2 regions of the Leptothrix cholodnii SP-6 genome follow, and region 1 is predicted to be linked to the other one. Evidence: predicted binding sites of a transcription regulator. Region 1 holds the regulator's gene; the other holds the start of a gene.
What was found. The regulator sigma-54, encoded in region 1, starts transcription at its own class of promoters, with help from an activator protein. The targets are predictions, from matches to a motif close to TGGCANGNAANCTGCTTT.
Positions count from the first base shown of each region.

Region 2: nifH (nitrogenase iron protein) is a predicted target of sigma-54. The motif match lies at 1,254-1,271, and genes of this name have one in related genera.

Region 1 is NC_010524.1:4,734,747-4,738,130, forward strand. Features, by position in the region: gene LCHO_RS21030 (2-hydroxychromene-2-carboxylate isomerase) at 1-469, shown strand, start outside; gene LCHO_RS21035 (hypothetical protein) at 491-769, opposite strand; gene LCHO_RS21040 (RNA polymerase factor sigma-54) at 1,050-2,660, opposite strand; gene lptB (LPS export ABC transporter ATP-binding protein) at 2,680-3,384, opposite strand, start outside.
Region 2 is NC_010524.1:1,508,294-1,511,677, forward strand. Features, by position in the region: gene LCHO_RS07125 (FmdB family zinc ribbon protein) at 1-101, opposite strand, end outside; gene LCHO_RS07130 (hypothetical protein) at 257-847, opposite strand; gene LCHO_RS23655 (hypothetical protein) at 896-1,033, opposite strand; gene nifH (nitrogenase iron protein) at 1,416-2,297, shown strand; gene nifD (nitrogenase molybdenum-iron protein alpha chain) at 2,408-3,384, shown strand, end outside.

The sequences.
Region 1 (3,384 bases):
GTTCCAGGCCGCCGAGCTGCGCAGCCCCGTGTCCTATCCACTCAAGCGTGAGTACTCACTGCGAGACTTCGCCCGATCGGCGCGGATGGAAGGGGTGCCGTACGTGATGCCTTCGCCCTTCCCGATCCCGACCCAGAACGCGGCTCGGCTGTTCTGGTGGCTCGACGCCACCGATCCGGCGCGCGCCACCGACTGGGCCCGTGCCGGTCTGCGGGCGTTTTTCACCCGCGGCGTCGATCTGAGCAACATGAGCGCGCTGACCGGCCTGGCGGCCGAGTTCGGCATCCCGGCCGAACAGGCCGCGCAGGTGTGCGCCGACCCGATCTGGAAGGACAAGCTGCGGCGTGAAAACGATGCGGCGATCGCCGCGGGGGTGTTCGGCGCGCCGTTCTTCATCGTCGACGGCGAACCCTTCTGGGGCAACGACCGCAAGTCGCAGATCGACCGCTGGCTGAGCGGCGACCGCTGAACGGCCGGCCCGCAATCGCGCTCAGGGGCGCGGCTGCGCGAACGCGGCGCGGTCGCCGGCGTCGGTGTAACGGGTGATCTGCTGGCTGCGCTGGCGCTGCGTGTCCTCGTCGCTGGCACGCCGGAACTGCTCGCCCAGCCGGGCCAGTTCGTCGCTGCCGCAGGAGCGGCACAGGCTCAGCACCGCGCGGGCGTATTCGGCCGGGCCCAGCATCAGCGCGATGTCGACGTCTTCGCCGAGTTCGTGCAGCACGAGATCGTGGATGCGGATCGCGATCCGCAGTCGGGTTGTGTCGTTCATGGCCATGTTTGCTCCCATGCCATGGTCCATGCAGATGACGTGCCGCCCGATCCGTGAAAACACGCAAAATTGAACCCAAACGTGTCCGTTTTGGGGGTTCGGGATCGAATCCGAGGGTATGTCCGGAGCGGCCTGGCCACTGCACGAACCGCGGCACGCTCGAGCCGGCAGATGGTCTCCGACGGTACCGCGCGCGGACATCGCCGACGCGCACCGCGACGTGACAGGATGGCTCAGGGCGGCACACCGACTGCACCGCGCAGGTGCAGTGATCGTCGGCTCAGATGTCCTTGCGCAGGTTCGCCGGTGCGATCTTGAGCGCCTCGCGGTACTTGGCCACCGTGCGGCGCGCCACCTGGATGCCCTGCTCTTCGAGCATGGTGCTCAGCTGGCTGTCCGACAGCGGTTTCTTGGGGTCCTCGGCCGCCACGAACTGCTTGATCAGCGCCCGCACCGCGGTGCTCGACGCGTTGCCGCCGGCATCGGTGTTGAGCGAGCTGCCGAAGAAGTACTTGAGCTCGAAGGTGCCGAACGGCGTGTTCATGTACTTGGCCGTCGTCACGCGCGAGATGGTCGACTCGTGCAGCCCCAGCTCGTCGGCGATCTCGCGCAGCACCAGCGGCTTCATGGCGATCTCGCCGTGCGTGAAGAAGCCCTTCTGGCGCTCGACGATGGCCTGCGAGACACGCTGGATGGTGTCGAAGCGCTGCAGGATGTTCTTGACGAACCAGCGCGCCTCCTGCAGCCGCGACGACAGCATCGCGCCACCGTCACCGCCGCCATTCGTGGCACCGCCGCGCTGGCTGCGGTGCTGGCGCAGCACCTGGGCGTACATGTCGTTGATGCGCAGCTTGGGCATGACGTCGGGGTTGAGCACCACCCGCCAGCCACGCCCGGCCTTCTGCACGATCACGTCGGGCACGACGATGTTGGCCTCGGCGCGGGCAAAGCGCCGCCCCGGCTTGGGCTCGAGCGCGACGATCAGCGTCTGCGCCTCGCGGATCAGCGCCTCGTCGGCGGCCACGGCGGTGACGAGCTTCTTGATGTCGCGCCGCGCCAGCAGGTCGAGGTGGTGCTGGCAGATGCGGATGGCGGCGGCCTGCGCCGGGCTCGGGTCGAGCTCGCGCAGCTGCAGCACCAGGCACTCGGGCAGGTCGCGCGCGCCGACGCCGGTCGGCTCCAGGCTCTGCAGCCAGCCGAGCGCACAGCGCAGGCGGTCGATCAGCTCCTCGCGCATCGTCGCGGCCTCGACCGGGTCGATCGCGTCGCCGGTCACGACCGCACCGGCCTCGATGCCGAAGGCCAGCCGTTCGGCGATCTCCTCGAGCGTGTCGGCCAGGTAGCCGTCCTCGTTGAGCGAGTCGATCAGCGACTCGACCAGCAGCATGTCCTCGCCGGCCAGGCGCATGCCCAGCAGCTGGCCGCGCAGGTGATCGGGCAGGCTGGGCGTGAAGGTGGAGCGCTCGCTCCAGTCGCTGTCGTCGTCCTCGTTGGCGCCGTTGCGCGCCGCGGGGGTGTCCGACAGGCTGTTGAAGTCCTCGCGGTCGTGGCCGCTGTCCCAGTCTTCGCGCGACTCGCCGGCACCGAAGTCGAGCTGCTCGACGCTCACCGGCTCGGGGTCGCCGACGCCGGCTTCGTGGGCCGCATCGGCGGCACCGGTGTCGGCGTCGTAGCGGGACTCTTCCTGGGTCGGGGCGCTGCGCTCCTGGATGACCTGGCTCTCGGGCGTGGGGCTGTCTTCTTCGGCCTCGAGGAAGGGGTTCTGTTCGAGCATCTGCTCGACTTCCTGATGCAGCTCGAGGGTCGACAGTTGCAGCAACCGGATCGACTGCTGCAACTGGGGCGTCAGCGCCAGATGCTGCGAAAGACGGACCTGCAGGGATGGTTTCACGGGTTGCCGGCCTTCTTGATTACATGCGGAAATGTTCGCCGAGGTAGACCTTGCGGACGTCCGGGTTCTCGACGATCGCCGCGGGCGTGCCTTCGGCCAGCACCCGGCCTTCGCTGATGATGTAGGCGCGGTCGCAGATGCCCAGCGTCTCGCGCACGTTGTGGTCGGTGATCAGCACGCCGATGCCACGCGCCTTGAGGAAACCGATGATGCGCTGGATCTCGAGCACCGCGATCGGGTCGACGCCGGCAAACGGCTCGTCGAGCAGGATGAAGCGCGGCTGCGTGGCCAGCGCACGGGCGATCTCGACGCGTCGGCGCTCACCGCCCGACAGCGCCGGCGCGGGCGATTCGCGCAGCTTCTCGATCGACAGGTCGGCCAGCAGGCCGTCGAGCATCTGCTCGATGCGCTGCGCGCTGTAGCGGCGGCCTTCGGCGTCCTGCTGCAGTTCGAGCACGGCGCGGATGTTCTCCTCGACCGTCAGGCGCCGGAAGATCGACGCCTCCTGCGGCAGGTACGACAGCCCCATGCGGGCGCGCTGGTGGATCGGCAGGCGCTGCACCGGCGCGCCGTCGATGCGGATCTGTCCGGCATCGGCGCGCACCAGGCCGACCAGCATGTAGAAGCTGGTGGTCTTGCCCGCGCCGTTGGGGCCCAGCAGGCCGACCACCTCGCCGCTGTTGACGGCCAGGTGGATGTCCTTGACCACCTTGCGCGCGCCGTA
Region 2 (3,384 bases), 1.7 Mb from region 1:
TCGGTCGAGGCACAGCTCGGGCAGGTCGGCACGGTGCCGGAGCGCACCAGCAGTTCGAACGCGGCATCGCAGGCCTTGCAGTGGTAGTCGTACAGCGGCATGGCGGGTTCCTGTGGCAGATGACGAATGAAGGCGTGAGCGCGGATCAGCGCGATCCCCGTGCCATCGCCAGGGCCGGGTAGGCGCCCGGCGCGTGCTCGAACAGGCGTGCCCGGCCCATCGCGGAAGGCACGGAAGGCACCGGCGCCGGCATGGTTCACACGGGGCGGTTTTCGTAGAGGTTGCGCACCGGGCCCATCAAGGCCAGGCCTTCTTCGTAGCTGATCTTCGGAAAGCTCTGGCTGAAACCCGCGGCCTTGTCGGCGATCGCATCCACCTTGCCGGCGGTGTCGAGGCGCTTGAGTTCGGTCTTCTCGAGATAGAGCAGTTCAAGCGTCTCGTTGTAGACCGTCGCTTCGTCGATCGGCAGGATGTAGAAGCTGGCGCCGCCGAACTCGACCTGGTAGCGCTTGGAGATGTCGATGTTGTCGCAGAAGAGAAAGTACTTGCCCTTCGGCGACAGCGCATCGCCCAGCACCTCGGCCAGCATCTTCAGGTGCTCGAAGCTGAGCAGGAACGCGCTCAGGAAGGCGATGTGCGATTCGCCTTCCTGCGCGGCGGCAATCACCTGGTCGCTGCTGACTTCGGGCGGGCGTGCTTCGTCGGCGCGCTTGGCTGCGAACTTCAAGGCGATATCACCACGAAAGCCGATGCGTCCGGCCTTCCGGGTCGGACCCTTCAGCACGCTGTTGAGCAGGCGGCCTTCGGCCTCGAGGCGGCCGAGTGCGGTTTGGTCGATGGTCGTCATGGTGAGGTCTTTCTTCAGGGGTGGGGAGTCGATCGGGAAAGGGTCGATTCAGGTTGCATCGGCATTGCGCAGGAAGTCGGCCACCTTGTAGAAGGCCGCATCCGGCTCGGCACGCAAGGCGTCGTCATGCCCGTCCAGTCGCAGGTCATGCGGATTGCTGATCAATGGCAGGACGGGCTGGTTCATGCAGCAACTACTGCAACCCCCGTACCAGCCCGTGTCGCACGGCTCGCGCGCGTGATCCGTCTACGAGCAAGGGCGCCGACGCCTGGTTTTTGCCGTTGTCGAGCGACGCTGGAAAGCCCTGATTTGTCGGCTTTCAAACAATCTCCACGAGCCCTCCGTCGACACCTGAAAGAGAAGGTTTCTCTCGTGAAAACAATCACTTGCATGAGTTCTCACGGGGTGGCACGCAGGTTGCGAAAGGAGCTCTGCGCGGAACCCATGTCTGCCCCGGCGGGCTTCATAAGAAGACCGATAGAGGCGCCAAAGGCTGCATCGAGATCGCGACGACTCTCACGTCATCTCAACGTCCCTTTTGAATCCTTCAACGGATCGGAGAAACCAAATGGCTGCACTTCGGCAAATCGCCTTCTACGGCAAAGGTGGCATCGGCAAGTCCACCACCTCGCAGAACACCCTGGCTGCATTGAGCGACCTGGGCCAGAAGATCCTCATCGTCGGCTGTGATCCCAAGGCCGACTCGACCCGCCTGATCCTGCACGCCAAGGCCCAGGACACCATCCTGTCGCTGGCCGCCGAGGCCGGTTCGGTCGAGGACCTCGAGCTCGAGGACGTGATGAAGGTCGGCTACAAGGACATCCGTTGCGTCGAATCCGGTGGCCCGGAGCCGGGTGTCGGTTGCGCCGGCCGCGGCGTGATCACCTCGATCAACTTCCTCGAGGAAAACGGCGCCTATGACGGCGTGGACTACGTGTCCTACGACGTGCTCGGCGACGTGGTGTGCGGTGGTTTTGCCATGCCCATCCGCGAGAACAAGGCGCAGGAGATCTACATCGTGATGTCGGGCGAGATGATGGCCATGTACGCGGCCAACAACATCTCCAAGGGCATCCTGAAGTACGCCAACTCGGGCGGCGTGCGCCTGGGCGGCCTGGTCTGCAACGAGCGCCAGACCGACAAGGAACTCGAGCTGGCCGACTCGCTGGCCAAGATGCTCGGCTCCAGGCTGATCCACTTCGTGCCGCGCGACAACATCGTTCAACACGCGGAACTGCGTCGCATGACGGTGCTCGAGTACGCGCCGGAATCCAAGCAGGCGCAGGAGTACCGCACGCTGGCTTCGAAGATCCACAACAACGCCGGCAACGGCACGATCCCCACCCCCATCACGATGGATCAGCTCGAAGACCTGCTGATGGAGCACGGGATCATGAAGGCGGTCGACGAAAGCCAGGTCGGCAAGTCGGCTGCCGAACTCGTCGCCTGATCCAGAACCAAAGGCTCACCGAGTGAGCCATGGACGGCGGTGTGTCCGCATCGCGCCACGCTGCCGTCCCGAAAGCATCTCCTTTCGACCGCTTTCCGGAGCACCCCACCATGAGCATCACCGTAGAAGAGCGCAAGGCCACCAACAAGGCCTTGATTGACGAAGTCCTGAAGGCCTATCCCGAAAAGATGGCCAAGCGCCGTGCCAAGCACCTCGGCCAGTTCGAGGAAGGCAAGCCCGATTGCGGCGTCAAGTCCAACATCAAGTCGCTCCCCGGCGTGATGACCATCCGTGGCTGTGCCTACGCCGGCTCCAAGGGCGTGGTGTGGGGCCCCATCAAGGACATGATCCACATCTCCCACGGACCCGTCGGCTGTGGCCAGTACAGCTGGGCCGCCCGGCGCAACTACTACATCGGCACCACCGGCATCGACACCTTCGTGACGATGCAGTTCACCTCCGACTTCCAGGAGAAGGACATCGTCTTCGGCGGCGACAAGAAGCTCGACAAGATCATCGACGAGATCCAGGTCCTGTTCCCGCTGAACAAGGGCATCTCGATCCAGAGCGAATGCCCGATCGGCCTGATCGGCGACGACATCGAGGCGGTGTCGAAGAAGAAGGCCAAGGAACACGACGGCCACACCATCGTGCCGGTGCGCTGCGAGGGTTTCCGTGGCGTGTCGCAATCGCTCGGCCACCACATCGCCAACGACGCGATCCGGGACTGGGTGTTCGACAAGGTCGACCCCAACAAGCGCCCCGACTTCGTCTCGACCCCGTACGACGTGGCCATCATCGGCGACTACAACATCGGTGGCGATGCCTGGTCGAGCCGCATCCTGCTCGAAGAGATGGGCCTGCGCGTGATCGCCCAGTGGTCCGGCGACGGCACCATCGCCGAGCTGGAAAACACCCCCAAGGCCAAGCTCAACGTGCTGCATTGCTACCGCTCGATGAACTACATCAGCCGGCACATGGAAGAGAAGTACGGCGTGCCCTGGGTCGAGTACAACTTCTTCGGCCCGACCATGATCGAGAAGAGCCTGCGCGAGATCGCGGCCCACTTCGACGACACGATCAAGGC